Roseobacter denitrificans OCh 114: one gene and its partner. The protein of the gene in region 1 interacts with the protein of each later gene in a pairwise test. Links are inferred from orthologs where the notes say so. Each region holds a gene or a part of one and is shown in the gene's direction. Other genes may lie near its edges.

Evidence for each region. Proteins that work in one complex are often made in the same cells at the same time.
Region 2: the proteins of ileS (region 1) and RD1_RS10220 interact in binary tests that used the Escherichia coli proteins (3 or more experiments, as listed by UniProt). The link is inferred for Roseobacter denitrificans OCh 114 from one-to-one orthologs.

What each region holds. Positions count from the first base shown.
Region 1 is NC_008209.1:1,977,854-1,984,781, forward strand. What follows is about bases 2,771-6,307. They hold ileS (isoleucine--tRNA ligase), read left to right. Parts: upstream 2,771-3,113; coding sequence 3,114-6,107; downstream 6,108-6,307. Other genes in these bases: RD1_RS09600 (YcjF family protein), read left to right, coding at 2,771-2,908; RD1_RS09610 (methylated-DNA--[protein]-cysteine S-methyltransferase), read left to right, coding at 6,179-6,307. Outside these bases: RD1_RS09590 (YcjX family protein), read left to right, coding at 16-1,431; RD1_RS09595 (GNAT family N-acetyltransferase), read left to right, coding at 1,428-1,913; more of RD1_RS09600, read left to right, coding at 1,913-2,770; more of RD1_RS09610, read left to right, coding at 6,308-6,634; RD1_RS09615 (CDP-alcohol phosphatidyltransferase family protein), read right to left, coding at 6,796-6,928. UniProt on the Escherichia coli protein: Catalyzes the attachment of isoleucine to tRNA(Ile). As IleRS can inadvertently accommodate and process structurally similar amino acids such as valine, to avoid such errors it has two additional distinct tRNA(Ile)-dependent editing activities.
Region 2 is NC_008209.1:2,110,909-2,116,783, reverse strand. The notes cover bases 591-3,512. They hold RD1_RS10220 (sugar ABC transporter substrate-binding protein), read left to right. Parts: upstream 591-1,504; coding sequence 1,505-2,521; downstream 2,522-3,512. Other genes in these bases: RD1_RS10215 (ABC transporter permease), read left to right, coding at 2,632-3,512; RD1_RS10225 (ROK family transcriptional regulator), read right to left, coding at 591-1,356. Outside these bases: more of RD1_RS10225, read right to left, coding at 148-590; more of RD1_RS10215, read left to right, coding at 3,513-3,693; RD1_RS10210 (ATP-binding cassette domain-containing protein), read left to right, coding at 3,693-4,466; RD1_RS10205 (AAA family ATPase), read left to right, coding at 4,456-5,082; RD1_RS10200 (inositol monophosphatase family protein), read right to left, coding at 5,209-5,875. UniProt on the Escherichia coli protein: Part of the ABC transporter complex RbsABC involved in ribose import. Binds ribose. Also serves as the primary chemoreceptor for chemotaxis.

The sequences.
Region 1 (6,928 bases):
AAAGGCAGACACGTTTTGGTTATATCGACACTCGCCGACACGGTGCTGCGCCAGATCGAAACGGTACAGAACTCGGTCAATGAGACCTTGTTCGAACCGGTGATACGGATCGGCGTTACGGGTCTGGCCCGGTCGGGCAAGACGGTTTTCATCACCTCGCTGGTTGCGAATCTGATGAACCGGGGGCGGATGCCGCATCTGGCCGCCGCTGCAGAGGCGCGCATCGAGGCCGCTTTTCTGCAACCGCAGCCCGACGATACGGTGCCGCGCTTTGATTTCGAGGCGCATCTGAGCGATCTGACAGGTCCCAAACCGCGCTGGCCCGACAGCACACGCGCGGTTTCCGAGTTGCGGTTGTCGTTGCGGGTGCGCCGCGCGGGGCTTTTGGCGGGGCTGCAGGGGCCGCGCACGATCCATCTGGACATCATTGATTATCCCGGTGAGTGGCTGCTGGATCTGGCGCTTTTGGACAAGGATTACGCCACATGGTCGCAGGAAACGCTGGCGCGCGCGGCTGAGCGCCCACAGGCGCAAGCCTATCTGGCGCAAAGCGCGGCCGTCGCAGCGGATGCAAAACTGGACGAACCGTTGGCCAAGGCGCTGGCGGCGGGCTTTACCGACTACCTCAATGTCGCGCGCCTTGCGGGATATTACGACTGTTCACCGGGGCGTTTTTTGCTGCCCGGTGATCTGGAGGGGTCCCCCGTGCTGACCTTTGCCCCATTGACAGGGGATGGAACAAATGCGCGCGGATCGTTGCGCCGCGAGATGGCACGGCGGTTTGAAGCCTATAAACGCGCGGTCGTGCGCCCGTTTTTCCGGGATCATTTTGCGCGGATCGACCGTCAGGTCGTGCTGGTTGATGCCTTGGGCGCGATCCACAAGGGCCCACGGGCAGTTGAGGATATGCGCGGGGCCATGGCAGACATTCTTGGTGCCTTCCGGCCCGGGCGCAACGCCTTTCTGACGCAGCTATTTGCGGGCAAACGGGTGGAAAAGATACTCTTTGCCGCGACCAAAGCGGATCATTTGCATCACAAGCAGCACGATAAACTCACCGCGATCATTGACGCTCTGGTGCGCGATGCGCGCAACAAGGCGCAGTTTGCAGGGGCGCAGACACAGGCGATGGCGATTGCCTCTTTGCGCGCCACCACCGAAGAAACCGTCACCCACGCGGGTCAAACCCTTGATGTGGTGCGCGGTCAACTGCTTGAGACCGGCAAACAGGCGGCGTTTTATCCCGGTGACCTGCCAGGCGATCCGGCCAGAGTGCTGACGCCTGCGCGGGAGGGCGCCGAAAGCTGGCTCGATGACGATTACCGTGTGATGAATTTCGCACCATCGGTGTTGAGTTTGCGCCCCGGCGATGGTCCGCCGCATATCCGACTTGATCAGGCGGCCCAATTCCTTTTAGGGGATAGGCTATGATCGAATTCACTATTTCTCCCGCCCGGTCGCTGGATGCCGGTGCTGTTGGAAACATTCTGTCGGTGTCAAATGACTTGATGCCGTGGCTGCCGCGCGTGCATTCGGCGGCGGAAGAAATCAAATATGCCGGCGACATGATTGAGGCCGGGTGGGTCAAGGTTGCCAAGATCGACAACAAGGTTGTCGGTTTTATCGCCCGTCACGAGAGCGAGGTTTACGCGCTGTATGTCCTGCCAGAAGCGCAGGACAAGGGCATCGGCACCGCGCTGCTTGAAGATGCGAAGGGCGAATGCGACAAGCTCGGCTTATGGAGCTATGAGGCCAATGGCGTTGCCGCGATTTTCTATGAGTTGCGCGGTTTCGTAAGCGTGGATCGCACGAACGGCAGTGGGAACGAGGCCGGTTTGCCGGACATCCGCTTTGAATGGACTCGCAATGCGCCCGAATTCAAACCCGCGCGCGGCGCAAGGAAAACGGGCTGATGGCCAAAGGTCCTGTGCTGATCGACCTTGAGGCGCAAGAAACCAGATCCGTCGCCGAGGCGCCGCCGGTCCCAGACCTGACACCGCCCCCGCAGGGGCAGGCGATGCAAAGCGTGGCAGGGCTGGCCGCGCGCCGCCCGTCCCGGCTTGTGCGCTGGTTTTTTGGCCTTGGCGCGGGGCTGATGGGGGCCATCGTCTCGGTTGCGGCCTGGGATTTTGTCACCGGCCTCGTGATGCGCAATCCGGTGCTGGGCTGGGCGGTGACGGTGCTGCTTGCTGCTTTTCTTGTCGTGCTGGCGCTGATTGTCCTGCGTGAACTTGCCGCGCTGAGCCGTCTGGCAAAGGTTGACAGCCTGCGCCGCGATGCCGATGCCGCCTTGCTGGACGCTGATCTGGCAGCGGCGCGCAAAGTGTCGGATCGTCTGGTCGCGCTGTATAAAACCCGCGAGGAAACCCGCTGGGCACGCGGACGGTTTGCCGATCTGGCCCCCGATCAACTGGATGCGGCCGGCTTGCTGGGCGTGTGTGAAACCGAACTGCTCGCCCCGCTGGACCGGATGGCGGCGCGCGAAGTTGAGGTGGCCGCGCGGCACGTCGCCACGGTAACGGCGCTGGTGCCGCTGGCCCTCGCGGATGTGGCCGCTGCATTGACCGCCAACATCCGCATGATTCGCCGTATCGCCGAAGTCTATGGCGGGCGCGCCGGGACACTGGGCAGCTGGCGGCTGACGCGTGCTGTGCTTGCGCATATGGTGGCGACGGGTGCGGTTGCCGTGGGGGACGATATGCTTGAGCCGATCCTTGGCGGCTCCATCGTGGGCAAGCTGTCGCGGAGATTTGGCGAGGGGCTCGTCAATGGAGCACTGACCGCACGCGTGGGTGTCGCGGCGATGGAGGTGTGCCGGCCCATGGCTTTCGCGACGCAAAAACGCCCGAAGGTGCGCGAGATCATCACCAACAGCCTGAGCGGCCTTTTCAAACCCGGCAGAACCTGAAGGCGCTGGCTGCAGGTCCGTTGGATGGGGTCTTGTGATGGCGCAACGCTGGGCTTATACACGCGCGCATGACAGGATTTTTCGTGATTACCGTGCGAATTACATCCCCGGCGCTCTGAGTTGATGAGACGCCGGGCCAAGGTGTTTGAGCTTTTCGCACCGACAGCTTACTCCATTTCAAAGACCATCCGAGAGGACGCCCGCAATGTGCGCCGACACGACTGACACGACAGCCGCCCCTGATTACAAATCCACGCTGAACCTGCCCAAGACGGATTTTCCGATGCGCGCAGGTCTGCCCAAGCGCGAACCCGACTGGTTGGCCCGCTGGGAACGGATCGGGATTTACGACCGGCTGCGTGAAAAGGCGCTTGCCTCGACGGGCGAAGATGGCAAACCCACGCGCACGCCCTTTACGCTGCACGACGGGCCGCCCTATGCCAATGGGCATCTGCATATCGGGCATGCGCTCAACAAGACCATCAAGGATATGATCGTGCGCAGCCACCAGATGATGGGGCATGACGCGCGCTATATCCCCGGCTGGGATTGTCACGGGCTGCCGATCGAGTGGAAAATCGAGGAACAATACCGCCAAAAGGGCCGTAACAAGGACGATGTGCCGATCAACGATTTCCGCGCCGAGTGCCGCAAATTTGCCGCAGGCTGGGTCGATATCCAGCGCGAGGAATTCAAGCGGCTGGGTGTCACGGGCAATTGGGAAAAACCTTATCTGACGATGGATTTCCACGCCGAACGGGTGATTGCCGAGGAATTCATGAAGTTCCTGATGAACGGCACGCTCTATCAGGGCAGCAAACCCGTGATGTGGTCGCCGATCGAGCAGACGGCGCTGGCCGAGGCGGAGGTGGAGTATCACGACAAGGAGAGCTTTACCATCTGGGTGAAGTTCCGGGTGGATATGATCTCCGCGCCGCAAGCTGGATCTCTAGGCGATGAGCCTATCGGAGAAATGCCGGAGGATTTGATGGGAGCGCATGTCGTCATTTGGACAACTACGCCATGGACGATCCCGTCAAACAAGGCCGTGGTCTATGGCGAGAACATCTCCTATGGGCTTTATGAGATCACCGGCCGGCCCCAAGAAAACTGGGTGAAGATCGGCGATCGCTACATCCTCGCCGACAAACAGGCTGAAGAGGTACTGACGAGAGCGCGCCTCGACGAGGGAATGTGGAGGCGCCTACGTGACGTCACCAACGATGAATTGGCCGGTATCAAACTGGCGCACCCACTGAAGGAAAAAGAGGGCGCCGACGGCGAATGGGACGGCCTGCGTGATTTCCGCGCTGCGGATTTCGTGACTGACACGGAAGGCACCGGTTTTGTCCACTGCGCGCCCAGCCACGGGATGGAGGAATATGAGCTCTACCGTGATCTGGGCATGTTGCAGGATGTGATCACCTATAACGTCACCGATGAGGGCATGTTCCGCGAAAGCCTGCCGTTTTTCGGTGGCAAATACATCCTCAACCGCAAGGGCAAGGAGGGCGATGCCAATACTGCGGTCATCAACAAGCTGGCAGAGGTCGGCGGTCTGCTTGCACGGGGCAAGATCAAGCACAGCTATCCGCATTCCTGGCGCTCGAAGGCTCCGATCATCTATCGCAATACCCCCCAGTGGTTCGCGGCGATCGACAAGCCCATGCAGATCGGGGATGACGAATTTACCATCCGCGCCCGCGCCCTGCGCGAGATCGACAGGGTGAACTGGACCCCGCAATCGGGGCGCAACCGGCTCCATTCGATGATGGAGGCACGGCCTGATTGGGTGTTGTCGCGCCAGCGCGCCTGGGGTGTCCCGCTGACCTGTTTCACCAGGAAGGGTGCCTTGCCAACCGATCCTGATTTCCTGCTGCGCAATGAGGATGTCAATCAGCGCATCGTCGATGCCTTTGAGGCCGAAGGCGCGGATGTGTGGTATGAGGAGGGTGCCAAGGAACGGTTCCTCGGCGGGATCGTTGACCCGGACGACTACGATCAGGTGATGGATATCCTTGATGTGTGGTTCGACAGCGGATCGACCCATGCCTTTACCCTGCGCGACCGGGCGGATGGGTCCGAGGATGGCATCGCGGATGTCTATATGGAAGGCACCGATCAGCACCGCGGCTGGTTCCATTCGTCGCTGTTGCAATCGGTGGGCACCACGGGGCGCTCACCCTACCGTAACGTGGTCACCCATGGGTTCACGCTGGATGAAAAGGGTATGAAGATGTCCAAATCGCTCGGCAATACCATCGTGCCTGAAAAGATCGTTCAGCAATACGGTGCGGATATCCTGCGGCTTTGGGTGGCACAGACCGATTACACTCTAGATCAGCGCATCGGGCCGGAAATCCTCAAGGGTGTGGCCGACAGCTATCGGCGGTTGCGCAACACCATGCGCTATATGCTGGGCTCGCTTACGGATTTTACGCAAAGCGACCGCATGGACCCTGCCGACATGCCGGAATTGGAACGCTGGGTGCTGCACCGGCTGGCCGAGTTGGACAAGACCGTGCGCGATGGCTACGCGGCCTATGACTTTCAGGGCGTGTTTCAGGCGGTCTTTACCTTTGCTACGGTGGATTTGTCGGCCTTTTATTTCGATATCCGCAAGGATGCGCTTTATTGTGATGGCGACACTGTGCAGCGGCGTGCGGCGCGGACGGTTCTGGACATCCTGTTTCACCGTCTGACCACATGGCTTGCACCGGTGTTGGTCTTCACCATGGAAGAAGTCTGGCTGCAGCGTTTTGACGGGCCTGACAGTTCGGTGCATCTGCAGGACTTCCCCGAGACACCCGCCGCCTGGCTGGACCCTGATCTTGCCGCGAAATGGGCCGGGGTGCGCAGCGCGCGCCGTGTTGTCACGGCTGCGCTGGAAGTCGAGCGTACCAACAAGGTCATCGGCGCGTCGCTGGAAGCGGCGCCGACGGTCCATGTCAGCGACGCCGCGCTGCGCGCCACGCTGGACGCCGTCCCCTTTGAAGACATCTGCATCACATCGCAGATCACCCTGACGGGGGATGCGGCACCGGACGGGGCCTTCCGCCTGCCGGAGACCGATGGGATCGCCGTTGTGTTCCGCAAAGCCGAGGGCGGAAAATGTGCGCGTTGCTGGAAGATCTTGCCGGATGTGGGCAGCCACAGCCATGCAGGTGTTTGCGGGCGTTGTGACAGTGCGATGAGCTGACCCGAAAAGGCGCGGCCCGAAAGCGCAGCTTTCGGGTTGTTCCGAGGGCCGTGATGCGCGACGGTCGGGCGATGTTGACATGCACGGTGGATACGCAATTCGGACGCCTGACCCTGAGGGAAGAGGCGGGCGCACTTGTCTCCGTCAGCTGGGGCAGTGCAGCCCGAGAGGATGCATCAGAGCTTTTGCAGCGCGCCTCCTTGCAGGTTTCGGAATATGATCAAGGCGCGCGCCAGCAGTTCGATCTGCCTGTTCGCATCCGGGGCAGCGCCTTTCAACGGGCGGTCTGCGACGCAATCTGCGCCATTCCGTTTGGCGATACCTGCACCTACGGGGATATCGCCAGAGCGCTCGGCGTGCCTGCACAAGCGGTCGGACAGGCTTGCGGGGCAAATCCGATCCCGATCATCATACCCTGTCACCGTGTCATGGGGGCCAAAGGGCTTACCGGGTTTTCGGGGGTAGGTGGGGTGGAAACCAAAGTGGCGCTTTTGCGTCACGAAGGGGCGGCGGGTTTGTTGATCTAGAGCGTCTGACGAACAACCTGAAACATCGAGTATCACGTTACGCGTTGAAATCTTTGATTTCAGGCAGCGTTGCGAGTATCAGGTTTTTTGCATGATGCTTCAGGATCAACTTGAAACGCTTGTGCTGAAATTCATGGTGTCTGATGCGCCGTCATTGCGGATCAGTGGTGCGCTTTTTCCGGGATGATCTGTTGGGCGACCCCTGCGAAAAGAAGGTAGACGGATGTCGTGACCAATCCCCAATGTGCCCAGCTTTCGGGGTGGAAATCCACCCAGGCGGCCCAGCCCGCAAAC
Region 2 (5,875 bases), 130 kb from region 1 along the record:
CGTTAACACTTATTAATATGTCAAAATATTCGGGTGGGAAAGTGTTAAGAATGTGCCCAACTAGGGGATGAGTTCTTAAAATTCACAATGAATTGCCTTCTTTTCACTATCACTACCGCAATAGGCTAACGGCGAGAGTCAATGCACTCAAAAGTGGCCATCTGACGCCATCGGTTTGGATACCAGAAAATACTGAGAGAAAACGGGAACGCATGCCGCACCGATGCCGCGCGCCTCGGCGCCGACCTGCCCGGCGAGAATATTCGGAAGAATGAGGCCGCGACTGTCTTCCTTGGCCACGTAAGCCGCGACAGCCTCCACCAAAGCGCTGCGCACCCAGTCCGGGATGTATCCGTCGATCAGGACGGCTTCAAAATCAATGACCGAACAGGCGGAAATGCAGGCTTGCGCAATGGCATGGGCGGTTTCATCTATCCAGGGTGTGACCTGCGCTGAAAATTTGTCCCAGTCCTGAGGCTGCGACCAAAGCTGTTTGGGGTCATGGCCCGATTGTGCCAGCCGCGTTTCGAGCACATGCAGCGATGCAATATCCAGCAGTTGCCGCGTGCGCCCCGCCTTGTCACCGACACGAAGCGGCCCAAACGCGCCCGCATTGCCCAGCTTGCCTTCATAAACCGAATTGCCCAGAACAACGCCCCCGCCGATAAACGTGGACACAAAGAAGTAGACAAAATTGTCCAACGCCTTGCCACGTCCGTAGATTTGTTCGGCCCAGCAGGCGCTGGTTGCATCATTCACCATGTAAAGCGGCAAATCGGTGAAGCCTGCGACCTCGTGTTCAAAAGAGACATCTTTCCACGACAGAAATTCCTCAGGCGTATTGCCGTCCGATGCGCCCCATTTCCAGATTTCAAAGGGCGCGGCGATCCCGATGCCGCATAGCTTGTTGGCAAGCTCCGGGCCAATCTGTTCCACTGCTTCGGAAAAAGCCGCGCGCAAAAAGGCGAAGACCTCATGCGGCAAGGCAAGATCGTACTGGATATGTTTTCTGAACAAAATCAGCCCGTTGAGGTCGGTCAGCAACACGTCACTACCGCGGCGGCCCAGTTTGCACCCAACCGAAATGGCCCCTTTGGGATTCAAGGCCATCGGTATGGATGGCTTGCCCACCCGCCCCTTGGAGGGCCGCCCCTTGGTCACGAGACCGTCGCTTTCCAGTTTACGCAAAATGACCGAAACGGTTTGGGCCGAAAGCTTGGTCTGTCGGGCGATCTCACTGCCCGGCAGTTGCCCATTCCGGTGCAGAACCGACAGAATCAAACGCTCGTTGTAGGCGCGCAACCCCTTCTGATTGGCCCCGCGATTCGACGCCCTGATGACAGGTGACTGGGTCATCCGCTCCCTCGCAAATTCGCTTCCAAGCTGCCGGAGCGGAGTTAATAAATCAAGTTTACTTATTAATTGACTCGCGCCGCGATTTAGCGCACCGTCCGGCCTCAAGCACGTCAGACAACGTGTGTACAAATTGGTTTGGGAGGATCACATGAAAAGACTTATCGCTGGCACCGCATTGGCGCTGATTGCATCCGCAAGCACCGCCGTGGCGGACGATTCCGTTTCCGCGTGCCTGATTACAAAAACAGACACGAACCCCTTCTTTGTCAAAATGCGCGAAGGCGCTGCCGCCAAGGCCGAAGAACTGGGGATTACGCTGAACTCCTATGCAGGCAAGGTCGACGGCGACCATGAAACGCAGGTCGCTGCAATCGAAACCTGCATCGCGAATGGCGCGGATGGCATTCTGCTGACAGCTTCAGACACGTCCTCGATTGTGCCTGCGGTGCAGCAGGCCCGCGACGCCGGACTGCTGGTGATCGCGCTGGATACGCCGCTTGAACCCATTGACTCAGCCGATATGACCTTTGCGACGGATAACTTTCTGGCTGGTGAATTGATTGGCAAATGGGCGGCCGCAACCTTGGGGGATGATGCAGCGAATGCGAAAATCGCCATGCTGGATCTGGCCGTGAGCCAACCCTCCGTCGGGGTTCTGCGCGATCAGGGCTTCATGACCGGCTTCGGGATCGACGTCAAAGACCCCAACCGTTGGGGTGACGAGGACGACCCGCGTATTGTTGGCCATGACGTGACCGCCGGAAACGAGGAAGGCGGGCGTCGCGCCATGGAAAACCTGCTGGCCAAGGACCCGATGATCAACGTGGTCTATACGATCAACGAACCGGCGGCAGCGGGTGCCTATGAAGCGTTGAAATCCATTGGCCGTGAAAACGACGTCTTGATCGTTTCGGTCGATGGCGGCTGCCCCGGCGTGCAGAATGTGGCGGACGGCGTGATCGGCGCGACCTCCCAGCAATATCCGCTGCTGATGGCCTCCAAGGGTATCGAGGCGATTGCGAATTGGGCCAAAGACGGCAGCAAGCCCGAAGCCACTGAAGGCAAAGGGTTCTTTGACACAGGCGTTGCCTTGGTGACGGACCAGCCCGTGGACGGTGTGGACAGCATCGACACCAAAGAGGGCATGGATCTGTGCTGGGGTTGATCCGCGGGTCGCAATAATCTTACCTGAGATAAGAGGGGGGCGCGTCTGAACCCGCCCCCCTTGGTTGTTCAAAACCAGATGTCACGGCATCTCAACAAGGAGAGACCGCAATGTCCGGACCCGACAATTACGAGGCCGCAAGCGCGGATGCCGCGAATGAAATTGCCTCGTTTGATACAGGCAAGAAGGGGATTGTCAGCCGCTTTCACCATGCGCTGCATACAACCCCTGCCCTTGTCCCGCTCATCGTCCTGCTTGCATCCATTGCCATCTTTGGCGTCTTGCTGGGCACGCGGTTCTTTTCGCCCTTCGCGCTGACGCTGATCCTGCAACAGGTGCAGATCGTCGGCATTGTGGCGGCAGCGCAAAGCCTTGTGATCCTGACCGCCGGCATTGACCTCAGCGTCGGGGCCATCGCCGTGATCTCATCGGTTGTGATGGGACAATTCAGTTTTCGCTACGGGGTGCCGGTTGAGGTTGCAATCGTCTGTGGTCTGGCGTTTGGCACAATGATCGGTGCCGTGAATGGCTGGCTGATCGCGGTGATGAAACTGCCCCCATTCATCGTGACGCTGGGCATGTGGCAAATCGTGCTGGCGGCGAATTTCCTGTATTCCGCGAATGAAACAATCCGAAGTCAGGACATCGCGGAACAGGCCCCGATGCTGCAATTGATGGGTGCGAAGTTCAATGTGGGCGGCGCGGTCTTTACCTTTGGTGTGGTCTTTATGCTGGTCCTTGTGCTGGTGCTGGCCTATGTGCTCAAACACACGGCTTGGGGGCGGCACGTCTATGCGGTGGGCGATGATCCCGAAGCTGCCGCCCTGTCCGGGGTGAATGTCAAGAAGACGCTGATTTCTGTCTATGCGCTGGCCGGTTTGATCTGCGCCTTTGCCGGATGGGCACTGATCGGGCGGATCGGCTCGGTCTCCCCCACGTCAGGACAGCTGTTGAACATCGAAAGCATCACCGCCGTGGTGATCGGGGGGATTTCGCTGTTTGGCGGGCGCGGGTCGATCCTTGGGACGTTCTTTGGCGCGCTGATCGTCGGGGTTTTCACGCTCGGCCTGCGTCTGCTCGGTGCGGATGCGCAATGGACATTCCTGCTGATCGGGGCGCTGATCATCGCCGCGGTGGCGGTTGACCAATGGATCAGGAAGGTGGCGGCATAATGGAACCGATTTTGAAGGGCCGCGGGCTGGTCAAACGCTACGGCAAGGTTACAGCGCTTGATCATTGTGACTTTGACCTGATGCCGGGCGAAATACTGGCCGTGATCGGGGACAATGGGGCGGGCAAAAGCACGCTGATCAAAGCCATGTCCGGCGCTGTGACACCGGACGAAGGCATCGTTGAACTGGAAGGCCAACAGGTGCGCTTCACCTCCCCCATTGATGCGCGTCATGCCGGTATTGAAACGGTATATCAGACACTTGCCATGTCACCGGCCCTGTCGATTGCCGACAATATGTTCATGGGGCGCGAGCTGCGCAAACCGGGGTTTCGCGGCAAGGTGCTGCGCCAGCTTGACCGCAAAAAGATGGAAGAGATCGCGCGCGAAAAGCTGTCCGAACTTGGGTTGATGACGATCCAGAACATCAATCAGGCGGTCGAGACGCTTTCGGGCGGGCAACGTCAGGGGGTGGCGGTCGCACGCGCTGCGGCGTTCGGGTCCAAGGTCATTATTCTGGACGAGCCGACCGCCGCACTTGGCGTCAAGGAAAGCCGCCGCGTGCTGGAACTTATTCAGGACGTCAAAAGCCGAGGCATCCCGATCATCCTGATCAGCCACAACATGCCGCATGTTTTCGAGGTCGCAGATCGCATTCACGTGCACCGTCTGGGCAAACGCCTCTGTGTTGTCGACCCCAAGGATCACTCCATGTCCGACGCCGTGGCCTATATGACCGGGGCCACCGTGCCGGATGGGGCGCATGCAGCTTGACTGGGATCTAGAGGCGCTGGCCGCACGGATCACGGCGCTGCCCTTTCGCAACAAAAGGCGGCTGATTGCCTTGGCTGGCCCGCCCGCAAGTGGGAAATCAACGCTCGCCGAGGCCTTGGCCGAACGCGTCCCCAACAGCTGCGCGCTGCCGATGGACGGGTTTCACCTTGACAACCGCATCCTGCGCGAACGCGGGTTGAGTGCGCGCAAGGGTGCGCCCGAGACCTTCGACGTGGCCGGATTGGCGCATCTGCTGCGCCGCCTGCTGCGGGAGGACAGCGTGGTTTACCCGCTCTTTGACCGCCATCTGGATTGCGCCGTGGCTGGCGCAGGCATCGCCGAGGCGAGTGCGACGACCGTTATTGTCGAGGGCAACTATCTGCTGCTCGACGCCCCGGAGTGGCGCGATCTGCGCCCTCTTTGGGATTTCGCGGTTTATGTGTCCGTCTCCTCCGACGTACTGCGCGCTCGCCTGTTGAAACGCTGGCACGATCACGGGTTCGCGGATGCAGATGCGCAGGCAAAGGTTGCGCAAAACGACATGCCCAACGCGCAAACCATATGTAACGCATTGCTGACCCCTGATTGCACCCTGCACCAAAAATCAACGCCCTAAAGCGACATGCGAAAAACCGCAATCACGTAACGCCGCCTGAAAACAAAGGTTTCAACACGTTACGTGCTTCTTGATGTTTCAGGTATTTCGTCAGACGCCCTAAACCGTGCCCCGGTGCTCGGCAGGCTACTTGTAGGCGGTATCCGCGATCTTCAACAGGTCATCGAAAACCGCACTTCCGCCAGCGATCACGCGTCCACCCTGTGCAATCATCTGGTTGGCGCTTTGATCCTCGATCTGCCCACCGGCTTCGGCAATCAGCAGCTGTCCGGCCAGACAATCCCAGGCGTTCATGTGCTCTTCGATATACCCAAGCAACCGTCCCGACGCCACATAGGCCAGCGACAGCGCGCCCGATGCATTGCGATGAAACACGCCACCCTTTTCCAGAATGGCCAGCACGACCTCGGCAGAGGCCTGCGCGGAAATCCGGCTTGAATAGCCGGTGCCAACGGTCCCACGGGTAATCGGCGCATCGCTCGCACAGGCCATGGGCGCACCATTCAGAGTGGCCCCCGCACCGCGATTGGCCACGAACATCTCGTTATGCACCGGATCAAAGATCACACCGATCTGCGTGCTGTCCTCGCACACGACAGCCAGCACCACCGTCCACGCCGGAATGCCGGAGATGAAATTTGTGGTCCCGTCAATCGGGTCAATGACCCAAGTGTACCCCGTCGTGGATGGCTTTGGCGCATCCTCCTCACCAACGATCCCATCATCCGGGAAAGCGGCGGTGATCAGGTTGCGAATATGTGTTTCAACCGCTTTGTCAGCCTCGGATACAAAG